2 regions of the Paraclostridium bifermentans genome follow, and region 2 is predicted to be linked to the other one. Evidence: riboswitches for the same ligand, from Rfam matches in the RefSeq annotation. Region 2 holds a riboswitch; the other holds the start of a gene.

Region 1 (5,130 bases), 1.1 Mb from region 2:
TTGAACTTAATTTATTTTAACGGGGAATTGAATCCCCATTAATTACTTATAAGTGCTTCTTTATCATAGCTTCTATATTAGAAACTGTAGCATCATCTTTTGTTACTTCATCTATTTTAGCTCCATCTTTGTATATAGCTATAGTTGGAAGACCTAAAACCTTCTCTTTTATAGCAACTCTTCTAGCTTTAGTTATATCGAATTTACAGAACTTTATGTTTTCCCCATATGCTTCTGCAAATTTTTCTATATCTGGAAGTAATGCTTTACAAGGCTCACAACCTTGACTCCAGAAATCAACTAATACTAGCCCTTCTGCTTCTAATACTTCTGGATCGAATGTATTTTTTTCTAATGCTATCATTTCAGTATCCCCCTTATTGGAATTTATATATTTTAATATATTTTTAATATATTAATAGCTATTTTAATTTAAGTACCGTTCACTAAGTAATGTTTAATTTGATAAACATCATCCCCCGATAACCTTGTTAAACGTACTTTTTTATTAGCAATTAGTAACTTCTTCTTCGAAGTTTGCTTCTACATATCTTTCAGCTGTTACTGCAGCTATAGCTCCATCAGCTGTTGCTGTAACAACTTGTCTTAATGATTTAACTCTACAATCTCCTGCAGCAAATACACCTGGTATATTTGTTAACATATTGTCATCTGTTTTGATGTATCCATAGTCATCCATATCTACTTTACCTTTGAATAACTCTGTTTGAGAATCAAATCCTACGAATATGAATATTCCCATAGTTCCATCTTCTTCATCAGCGAAGTATTCATTAGTTTCACCTGTTTGAGTATTTCTAAATACTACTGATTCAACTAATCCATCACCTTTTATTTCATCTATAACTGTATCTAATAAGAATTCTATTCTTTCATTAGCTCTTGCTTTATCTTCTATAGATCTAGCACATCTTAAACCTTGTCTTCTATGAACTATAGTAACTTTTCTAGCAAACTTAGTTAAGTATAATGCTTCTTCTATAGCACTATCTCCTCCTCCAACTACGAATACTTCGAAATCTTCGAAGAAGTCAGCGTCACATGTAGCACAGTAAGAAACTCCTTTACCTGTTAATTCTTTTTCTCCTGGGCATCCTAATTTTTTAGGAGTAGCTCCAGTAGCTATTATAACAGTTTTAGCTCTGTACTCGCCTTTTTCACCTTTTAATACTTTTATGTTTCCTTCTAATTCAGTGTCTACTATAGAGTCTCTAACTATTTCAGCACCGAATTCTTTACATTGCTCTACCATTCTAGCTATTAAGCTTGGTCCAGTAGCATTTTCAACTGATCCTGGATAGTTAGCAACTTCATGAGTTATAACTATTTGTCCACCAGTTTTTCCTTTTTCAAGTATTAAAGTCTTCATTTTAGCTCTTGCGCCGTAAAGACCAGCTGCAAGACCTGCAGGTCCACAACCTATTATGACTATGTCATATAAATTTTCCATTATCTCGACCCCCTATTTTTATTAATATATATACACCAAAGTTTATACATATTGTATTCTTTGGATTGTATTTCTCATTATATCAAAATCAATTACTCTGAAATCGTCTAAAACTTTTTCAGTCCACATAGGAGTTAACTTGTTGTTTTTAAATTTTTCTGCTGTTTCTATGGCTTCTTCTATTAAGTTTAATGAATTTGTGTCTAGAGATTTCCCCTTTTTAATTATGACTGTACGATATGGTGTTTCATTGGGTTTTACGCTCCCATATAGCGGATGTGATAATAATTCATACCCCTTATGAACTAAATCCCTACATTCCTTTAATGTTCCTATATAGTCAGTGTCTAACATTATAACTTCTTTGTCAGTAACGTTTTCCTGAATCATAGGATTGTTAGTGATTATTAACATTTGTCTACACTCACTTTCAAAATTTCTTTTGTTAAACTAAAAAACAGGAAACTAAGTCCCCACTTAGTTCCCTGTCAAAATGTCTTTCAGAGATCCGTCCAGTTAAAGTCCTTTCACCTGAGAATTTCATTTAAATCCTTTTGGGATGAATTTAAATTTGTCCCTTCGGTCATCTCTAATTTCCCCAAATTAGAGACCGTCTCCCTTAACCTTCAAACGGTTTAATTTTTAGTTTTGTCTTTGCCCCTTAGGTGCTTTTCTTAATTACATTATATCTAGCTTGGTAAATATATACAATACTTTTTCAAATATTTTTTTATGTTTTTTTGTTGATATTGTCCATTTTTTGTCAAACCGTTGGTATAGCTATAATCTTTTTATTAACTTCTTTCCATAGATTTTATCTATTAAGTTAATTTTCTAACTTTCAATTTATATTTATTCTAATTTCTTTTAAGTATTCCTTTTTTATGCCTTTATTTTTTAATTTTTTTTAACCATATCATAGGTTAAACAAACAGGTTTTTTTGTTCGTGGATCTTCAACAATTTCTGCATCAATATTGAAAATTTCTTTTAAATTTTCTTTTGTCATAACATCATGAGCTTCACCTTCACATACAATTTTACCTTTTTTGATTCCTATCATATGATCTGCAAACCTAGAAGCATTGTTTAATTCATGAATAACCATTACAATAGTTCTTTTTTCATTTTTATTTAATTCATCTAATAACTGTAAAATTTCTAATTGATGAGCTAAATCTAAATATGTTGTAGGTTCATCTAGTAATAATATATCTGTTTCTTGTGCAAGAGCCATTGCTATCCAAGCCCTTTGTCTTTGTCCTCCAGATAAATCATCAATATTTCTATCTCTAAATTCAGATATTTTTGTAACTTCCATAGCCCAACTTACAATATCCTTATCTTCTTTATTTATCTTTCCAAATCCCTTTTGATGAGGAAATCTACCATAAGATATTAATTCCTCTACAGTAAGTCCGCTTGGAGCTTGTGGATTTTGTGGAAGTACTGCCATTTCTTTTGCGATATCTGTTGGATTTTCCTCATGAAGATTTTTACCATTTATATAAATACTTCCGCTCTTTGGATCTATTATTCTTCCTATAGTTTTTAAAATAGTAGATTTACCACATCCGTTAGCTCCTATTATTGTAGTTATTTTTCCTTTTGGTATATTTAAATTTAAGTTTTTTACAATATCTATATTTCCATAAGATATGTTTAAGTCCTTAGTTATTATTGAATTCATAATTTTTACCTCTTTCTAATCTGCTAACATTAAATATATAAAGTAAGGTACACCTATTATAGATATAACTATTCCTACTGGTATTTCTATTGGTGCTAGTAAATTTCTAGATACAGTATCAGCTGCTAATATAAGTAATATTCCTATTAATGCTGATATAGGTACTAATCTTTTATGTTTAGGTCCAACAAGCTTTCTAGCAATGTGAGGTGAAACTAATCCTAAAAATGAAATACTTCCAGCTACTGATGTTGCAACTCCTGCTAATATAACGGCATAAGTTATTAGCTTTTTTCTTTCCTTTTCTACATTAACACCAAGCCCTGTAGATATTTCATCTCCTAAATTTAATACATCTAAGTATCTTGATTTATATATTGCAAGAAACATAAATACTATTATAAAAGGTAGTATTGCTAGTACATACTTCCAGTTGCTGCCCCATATACTTCCTGATGTCCATGCCATTACTCTATTAAATTCTTGAGTAGTAAATTTCAATTGGAAAATCGTCATTATAGATGTAAATGCTATATTTATACCTATTCCTATTAAAAGTAACCTTTGAGCGCTAATGCCATTTTTAAATGCTAATACATATATTAAGAAGGCTCCGAATAATGCCCCAAGTAATGCAACTATAGGCATTGTAAATATAGTTAAGTTACTTACTCCATCATATACATTTCCATTCATTAAATATATATATACTACAACAAACAATGCAGCTCCCGAGTTTATACCTAATATTCCTGAATCTGCTAAATCATTTTTAGTAACTCCCTGAAGTATAGCACCTGCTGTTGCTAATGCACTACCTACCAATATTGCAATAACGATTCTAGGAAGTCTTAATTTAAAAATTGCTATTTCATAATTTTTCTGTCCTTGTCCTATAAATGTTTTTAATACATCTATAGGTGGAATTTTAAATGATCCCATATTTAAACTTATCAACACAGTAATAAATATAAGTGCTAATAAAACCGATGCTATTAATATAATTTTAGACTTTTTATTATTAGTTTTCATTTTATCTAGTTTCCTTTCTTACAAGATATATAAAGACCGGTACCCCTATAAGTGCAGTTATTGAACCTACTGGTGTTTCATACGGTGGATTTATCATTCTTGATAAGATATCGCTGTAAACTAATAACAAAGACCCTAAAACTAAAGAACTAGGTATTATATATTTATAATCTGCTCCAACTATTCCTTTTGCAATTTGAGGTACTACCAGACCTACAAATACAATATTTCCAGCAACAGAAACACTTGCTCCTGTCATTAAAACTACTACTACTAAGGATATAAATCTTACTAAATTAGTTTTTTGTCCAAGTCCTATAGCAACTTCTTCACCTAAGCTTAATATTGTAATTCTCGGAGCCATTATCATAGCTACTATAAAACCTATACCTCCTACCATTAGTAAAAGTTTTACGCCTTCCCATTTAGCACTTACTAGTCCTCCAGAAATCCAAAAGCTTAGTTGCTGAGATAAATTAAAGTACATAGCAAACGCCATAGCTAGTGACACTAATAATGTACCTAATGCAGTTCCTGCTAATGCTAATTTTACTGGATCAACTTTTTTTCTCGTTCTAGAACTTATAAAGTAAACTAGCAATCCACTTATACCCGCTCCTAAAAAAGAAAATATCATAAGCCCAAAACTTCCTGGTGCAAACCCTGGTACTACCTTTTGTAAAACTAAAGCTATTGCTATAGTAAATGTAGCTCCTTGTGTTATACCCATTACAGATGGATCTGCTATAGGATTCCTCGTAATACCTTGCATTATAGCTCCCGATACAGCTAAGAAACCTCCAACTAGCGCTGCTGCTATAGCTCTTGGCATTCTAACATCTCTAATTATTTTTGTATCTACATCACTTGAATTGGATATAAAACTATTTATCATGGTATTTAAGCTTATATCCTTAGGTCCCATTGATACCGATATA
Region 2 (5,130 bases):
AGTACAAGACCCTAATGGATAGAATCCTGTATCAACCCCAAAATTTTTATTTGATAAAAGTGTAAAATGTCTAACGACGTCTACTTCACTTACCATAGGCAATTTAGGATTTATAGTTCTTTTAAAATTATCAGGAATTAAATTTTCATCTTCATATATATCTAAAGGCGGAAGTGAATACGCAAACCTTCCTTCTTTTGAAATTTCTATCAATAATTTATTATAATCTTTCATTTATATAGCCCCCATAGTATCAATAATTTTTTCTTTACTATCTTTAAAGCCCATGTTGGATATAACATTAACCAAATTATCAATTTCGTCCTTACTTCTTTTTTCTGTAACACAATATAATGAACAATTATTAAGTTCTTTAAATTTATTCTCTAAATTAAATCCACCAATTATGTTTTCGTTTAATAAATTTTCGTTAACAATATCTACATTATGGTTTTTAGATTTAATTGTAAATTCATTAAAAAATTCTCCTGTAAATACAGTTTCATACTCTCCAGTTTTGATTAATTCATTATAAGCATAATGTGATTTTTGAATACACTGATTTGCTACCTCTTTTAATCCCTTATATCCCATTGTAGCCATATATATCGTAGCTGAAAGGGCATTTAAAGCTTGATTTGAGCAAATATTAGACGTAGCTTTTTCTCTTCTTATGTGCTGTTCTCTTGCCTGAAGTGTTAGGACATATGCCCTTTGTCCTCTTGAGTCAATAGTTTCTCCTACTATTCTTCCTGGAAGTTTTCTTATATTTTTAGCTTTTGTACTCATAAATCCTACAAATGGACCTCCAAAATTCAAAGAGTTCCCTAATGGTTGAGCCTCTCCTACAGCTATGTCTGCTCCTAACTCTCCTGGTGATTTTAAAACACCTAAAGATATTGGATTAACATTCATAATAAGCATTGCTTTATTTTGGTGAGTAATAGACTCTATTTCTTCCATTTCTTCAATAATTCCAAAAAAGTTAGGGCTTTGAACTAACATACAAGCACTTTCTTTATCTATATTTGATTTTAAACTATCTAAATCAACTCTTCCTGTTTTTCTATCATAATCAATTTCTATAACTTCAATATCTTTAAATTTCATATATGTTTTTATGACTTCCATAATCTCAGGATTTATAGATTTCGCTACTAGTATTTTATTTTTATTTTTTCCACTATTTAGTGCCATTACACAAGCTTCTACACTTGCAGTAGCTCCATCATACATAGATGCATTAGCTATATCCATTCCTGTAAGTTCAGAAATCATTGATTGAAATTCAAATATGGTTTGTAGTGTTCCTTGACTTATTTCTCCTTGATATGGTGTGTATGCTGTATAAAATTCTGACCTTGATGTAATATGTTTGATTACAGATGGTATATAGTGATCATATGCTCCTGCTCCTAAAAAACAAGTCAAGTTATCTATGCTATTATTTTCTTTAGCTATAGATTTTATTTTTTTTAATACTTCTATTTCACTTTTTGAAGTTTCTAAATTTAAATCTCTATTAAGCTTTAATTCATTGGGAATATCACTAAATAACTCATCTACTGATTCTACTCCTATTTCACTTAGCATTTTGTCTTTATCCGCATCTGTAATCGGTATATATTTAAACATAACCCAACCTCCATAATAGTTTTATATTCACTTTTTAATATCTATTTTTAAGCATGAATCGCTGTTGGTTTTTTGTAAAATCTTTTGTTAATAATTTTTGCTTTTACTTTTTTCTTTCTAATACATATATCTACGTCTTTTCCAATTTCTGAATAACTAGAATCTATAAGGGCAAATCCTATACTTTTATTCAAAGTTGGGGATTTATATCCAGTTGTTACATATCCTATTACATTCTCATCAACCATAACCTCATACCCTTGTCTTGCTATACCTTTACCCGTAAGTTCAAATCCAATAATCTTTCTATTTAATCCTTTTTCTTTTTGCATTTTTAATTCATTCTTTCCTATAAAATTATATTTATCTAACTTTACAAAGAATGAAAAACCTGCTTCTAATGGTGTTATAGCTTCACTTAATTCATTTCCATAAAGGGGTAATCCAGCCTCAAATCTTAACGTATCCCTACAACCCAATCCACAAGGTTTAAGTTTATATTTTTCGCCTACCTCAAATAGTTTGTTCCATATTTTTTCTACATCTTCATTTTTACAATATATTTCAAATCCATCTTCCCCGGTATATCCAGTTCTAGAAACTAAAGCTGATATCTGATTAACTTTTATATTTTTATTGAAGTAAAATGATTTAATTTCATCTAAATTTTCATCGCATATTTCTTGAAGTATTCTTTGAGATAAAGGTCCTTGAATTGCAAGTTCTGAAATTTTACTAGAGATGTTTTCTATTTGTATATCATAGTCTTGTTTGTTTTCATTCATCCACTTAAAATCTTTTTCTATATTGCTAGCATTTATTACTAAATAAAAATAATTTTCATCAAATCTATAAACTAATAAATCATCAACTACACCTCCATTAGGGTAGCACATAAACGTATATATAGCTTGATTATCTTCTAATCTTTCTATGTCATTTGTAAGTAAGTTTTGTAGGTAAGACTTTGCTTGTGCACCTTTTACAATAATTTCCCCCATATGAGATACATCAAACAATCCAGCATAATTTCTTACAGATTCATGTTCTTTTATTAAGCCTTCATATTCTAGTGGCATATACCATCCCGCAAAGTCTATCATCTTTGCGCCTAAAGCTTCGTGTGCACTCAGTAGATACGTTTTTTTTTAAATTTTCCATATCAAACTTCTCCTTAATATATTTTTAGAAAATTAAAAAGAGGATATAGAAATAAATAATATTCCTATATCCTCTGTTTCTTGTACCTGAAAGTTTTAATACTTATAGTATCATTTCTTCTTCGGCGCCTTACAATTAAGGGCTTTCCAGAGATCCATCAGTTAACGATTCCTTTGCCTGAAAGTTTCTTTGAAAATTGGAAGTTATTCAAATTTCTCCGTCGGCTCTTTATTTAAAAAGTATCTCTCGCTAACATCACCTGGTTTATTTAATTTTTATATCTAAATTGTAGTATCTTAATTTATTAGTTGTCAACAAATTTTATTAACTAATCAAATTTAAATTTATTTAATTTAATATATCTTCTGTGGTATCAATCTAAAATCAATACCTTTAGAATATTCCATTTTATAAACTTTACAATTTAATTTTTTAGAAATTTCTATAACTCTTTCTATATTTTCTTTGCTACAATCTTTTCCTAAGTAAATAGCTCTTACTTTCATTAGGCTTTTTTCTATCCCACATTCCCCACTATTACTTTTTAATATAATTCTCCATTCATTTTCATATTGCCAGCTTTTGTGTTTCATTGTCAATGTGAAATATAACAAAAACATAGAATCTAATTTTAACTCATCATTATTTATTAGATTCGATAAAGTATTTTTTAAGACTTCAGTTATTTCTACTTTTTTATCTATATAGCTTACTTTTAGCAAGCAATCATAAAAATCACTATTTCTATCTAAATTATCTATATCATATTCAATACACATACCTCTATGGTTATCTCCATAATGAGTCCATAGAGGTATGTTATATATGCTAGTACTTAGAGATAGTATTTTTATATGGTCGCTAAAGCTATTTAAAACTTTATCTATCTTAATTATTATTTCTGATTTTGATAAGTTATTTGCCGGACAATCTTCTCCTTTTAAGAAGCGGATTATCTCCTCTTCATTATAATGTACTGGTAGTAAATCAAATGGATCATTTAAGTGCTCCCTATTTGAAAAATATAGCTTTCCATATTCTAAATTTTTTAGTCTATTTTCATCTATTTTTTGGTATTTGTATAACTTACTTGGAACATGTATATTTTTTAAATCTTTAGCTTCTTGCACTTTTCCTTTAGTATATAGTTCGATAAATTTTTCTTCCCATTTCATTTTCATATATTTGTCTTTCCTTGATTTAATAATTATTTATTATTGCATTCTATATACTAATAATTATGTGCACATATTTAAATAAATATAAGGCTAGAAAATTTTCTAGCCTTATATTATATTTGTTTTTTATTTAGTTTTTATAATTTCTATAGCTTTTTCTGAAAGTTCATCTCTTCCCTCTTTGATTCCATCTATAGTTGGCTTTATATAAATATCTGGTTTAAGACCTATTCTTTGAGTTTGTAAACCATCTGGATTATAAACTCCTAGTCCAGTTATTAAAGTTGTTACACCTCCTGGCAAATAAACCTCTGTTACATTTCCATCGGTACCAATAGAGTTACTTCCTATTACTTTAGCATTAGTTCCTTTTTTTAGTGCCATTACAGTAAACTCCGATTGACTTTGACTTCTTTCATTCATTAATATCATTACTTTTCCTTTATAATGCTTTTTATCATCTGGGTTAACAATTTGATCTTTTTCAAATATAAATTCCCCTGGAACTGATTGACTAGGTACAGATATTTTTGAAAAAATTGTTGGTTTTGAAATAATCATTTTACCTAAATCATAAACAATAAATTCAGATGGATATTCTCTTAAATCTACTATAATACCTTCTGTATTCATAAATTTGTCCATTATTTTATCTATTTCATTTTTCGATAATTGTGCTGGGTTAATATATCCTATATTTTCATCTATAAGCTTATGCGATGGCTCTTTTATATCAAACATTGATTGATCATTATAACACTTAACATTTTTAATTATGTCTTTCCCGTCTCTTTTTACAGTTATCTTAATACTATCATTTGAAGTTCTAAATAAATATCCTTGTAAGCAATTTACAATAGCTTCTTTTCTTGAAAGAGATATATATTTAGATTTTTCTTTTATAACTTCAGATATACCTTTATCATTTATTTCTAATACTATATCTCCTGGCTTCAACTCGCATTTATTCTTGTATTTAGGAAGTATTTTTTTTATTACAATATTATCTTCAACTAAAGCAAATTCTACAGGAGCATATTTATTTCCCCAGTGTTTAGTTAAAGTTTCATTTATATCATATATAGCGGCGTGTGGATCATGTATTTTTGTTGTAAGCTCTGAAATTGCCAATTTATAATCTAACTCACTTTTAGTA

What was found. A riboswitch is a leader RNA that binds a small molecule or an ion and turns the genes downstream of it on or off. The one in region 2 is predicted to bind glycine.
Region 1: it holds a riboswitch for glycine, as region 2 does, so the genes downstream of both, KXZ80_RS12205 (GrdX family protein) here and gcvT (glycine cleavage system aminomethyltransferase GcvT) in region 2, are expected to answer to the same signal.

The regions. Positions count from the first base shown of each region.
Region 1 covers NZ_CP079737.1:2,535,423-2,540,552, forward strand. Annotated here, with positions in the region: gene trxA (thioredoxin TrxA) at 47-364, opposite strand; gene trxB (thioredoxin-disulfide reductase) at 509-1,471, opposite strand; gene KXZ80_RS12205 (GrdX family protein) at 1,514-1,885, opposite strand; glycine riboswitch at 1,981-2,101, opposite strand; gene KXZ80_RS12210 (ABC transporter ATP-binding protein) at 2,369-3,160, opposite strand; gene KXZ80_RS12215 (FecCD family ABC transporter permease) at 3,176-4,192, opposite strand; gene KXZ80_RS12220 (FecCD family ABC transporter permease) at 4,194-5,130, opposite strand, start outside.
Region 2 covers NZ_CP079737.1:1,455,060-1,460,189, reverse strand. Annotated here, with positions in the region: gene gcvPB (aminomethyl-transferring glycine dehydrogenase subunit GcvPB) at 1-234, opposite strand, end outside; gene gcvPA (aminomethyl-transferring glycine dehydrogenase subunit GcvPA) at 235-1,635, opposite strand; gene gcvT (glycine cleavage system aminomethyltransferase GcvT) at 1,683-2,738, opposite strand; glycine riboswitch at 2,952-3,055, opposite strand; gene KXZ80_RS06925 (DUF2971 domain-containing protein) at 3,150-3,977, opposite strand; gene KXZ80_RS06920 (S41 family peptidase) at 4,101-5,130, opposite strand, start outside.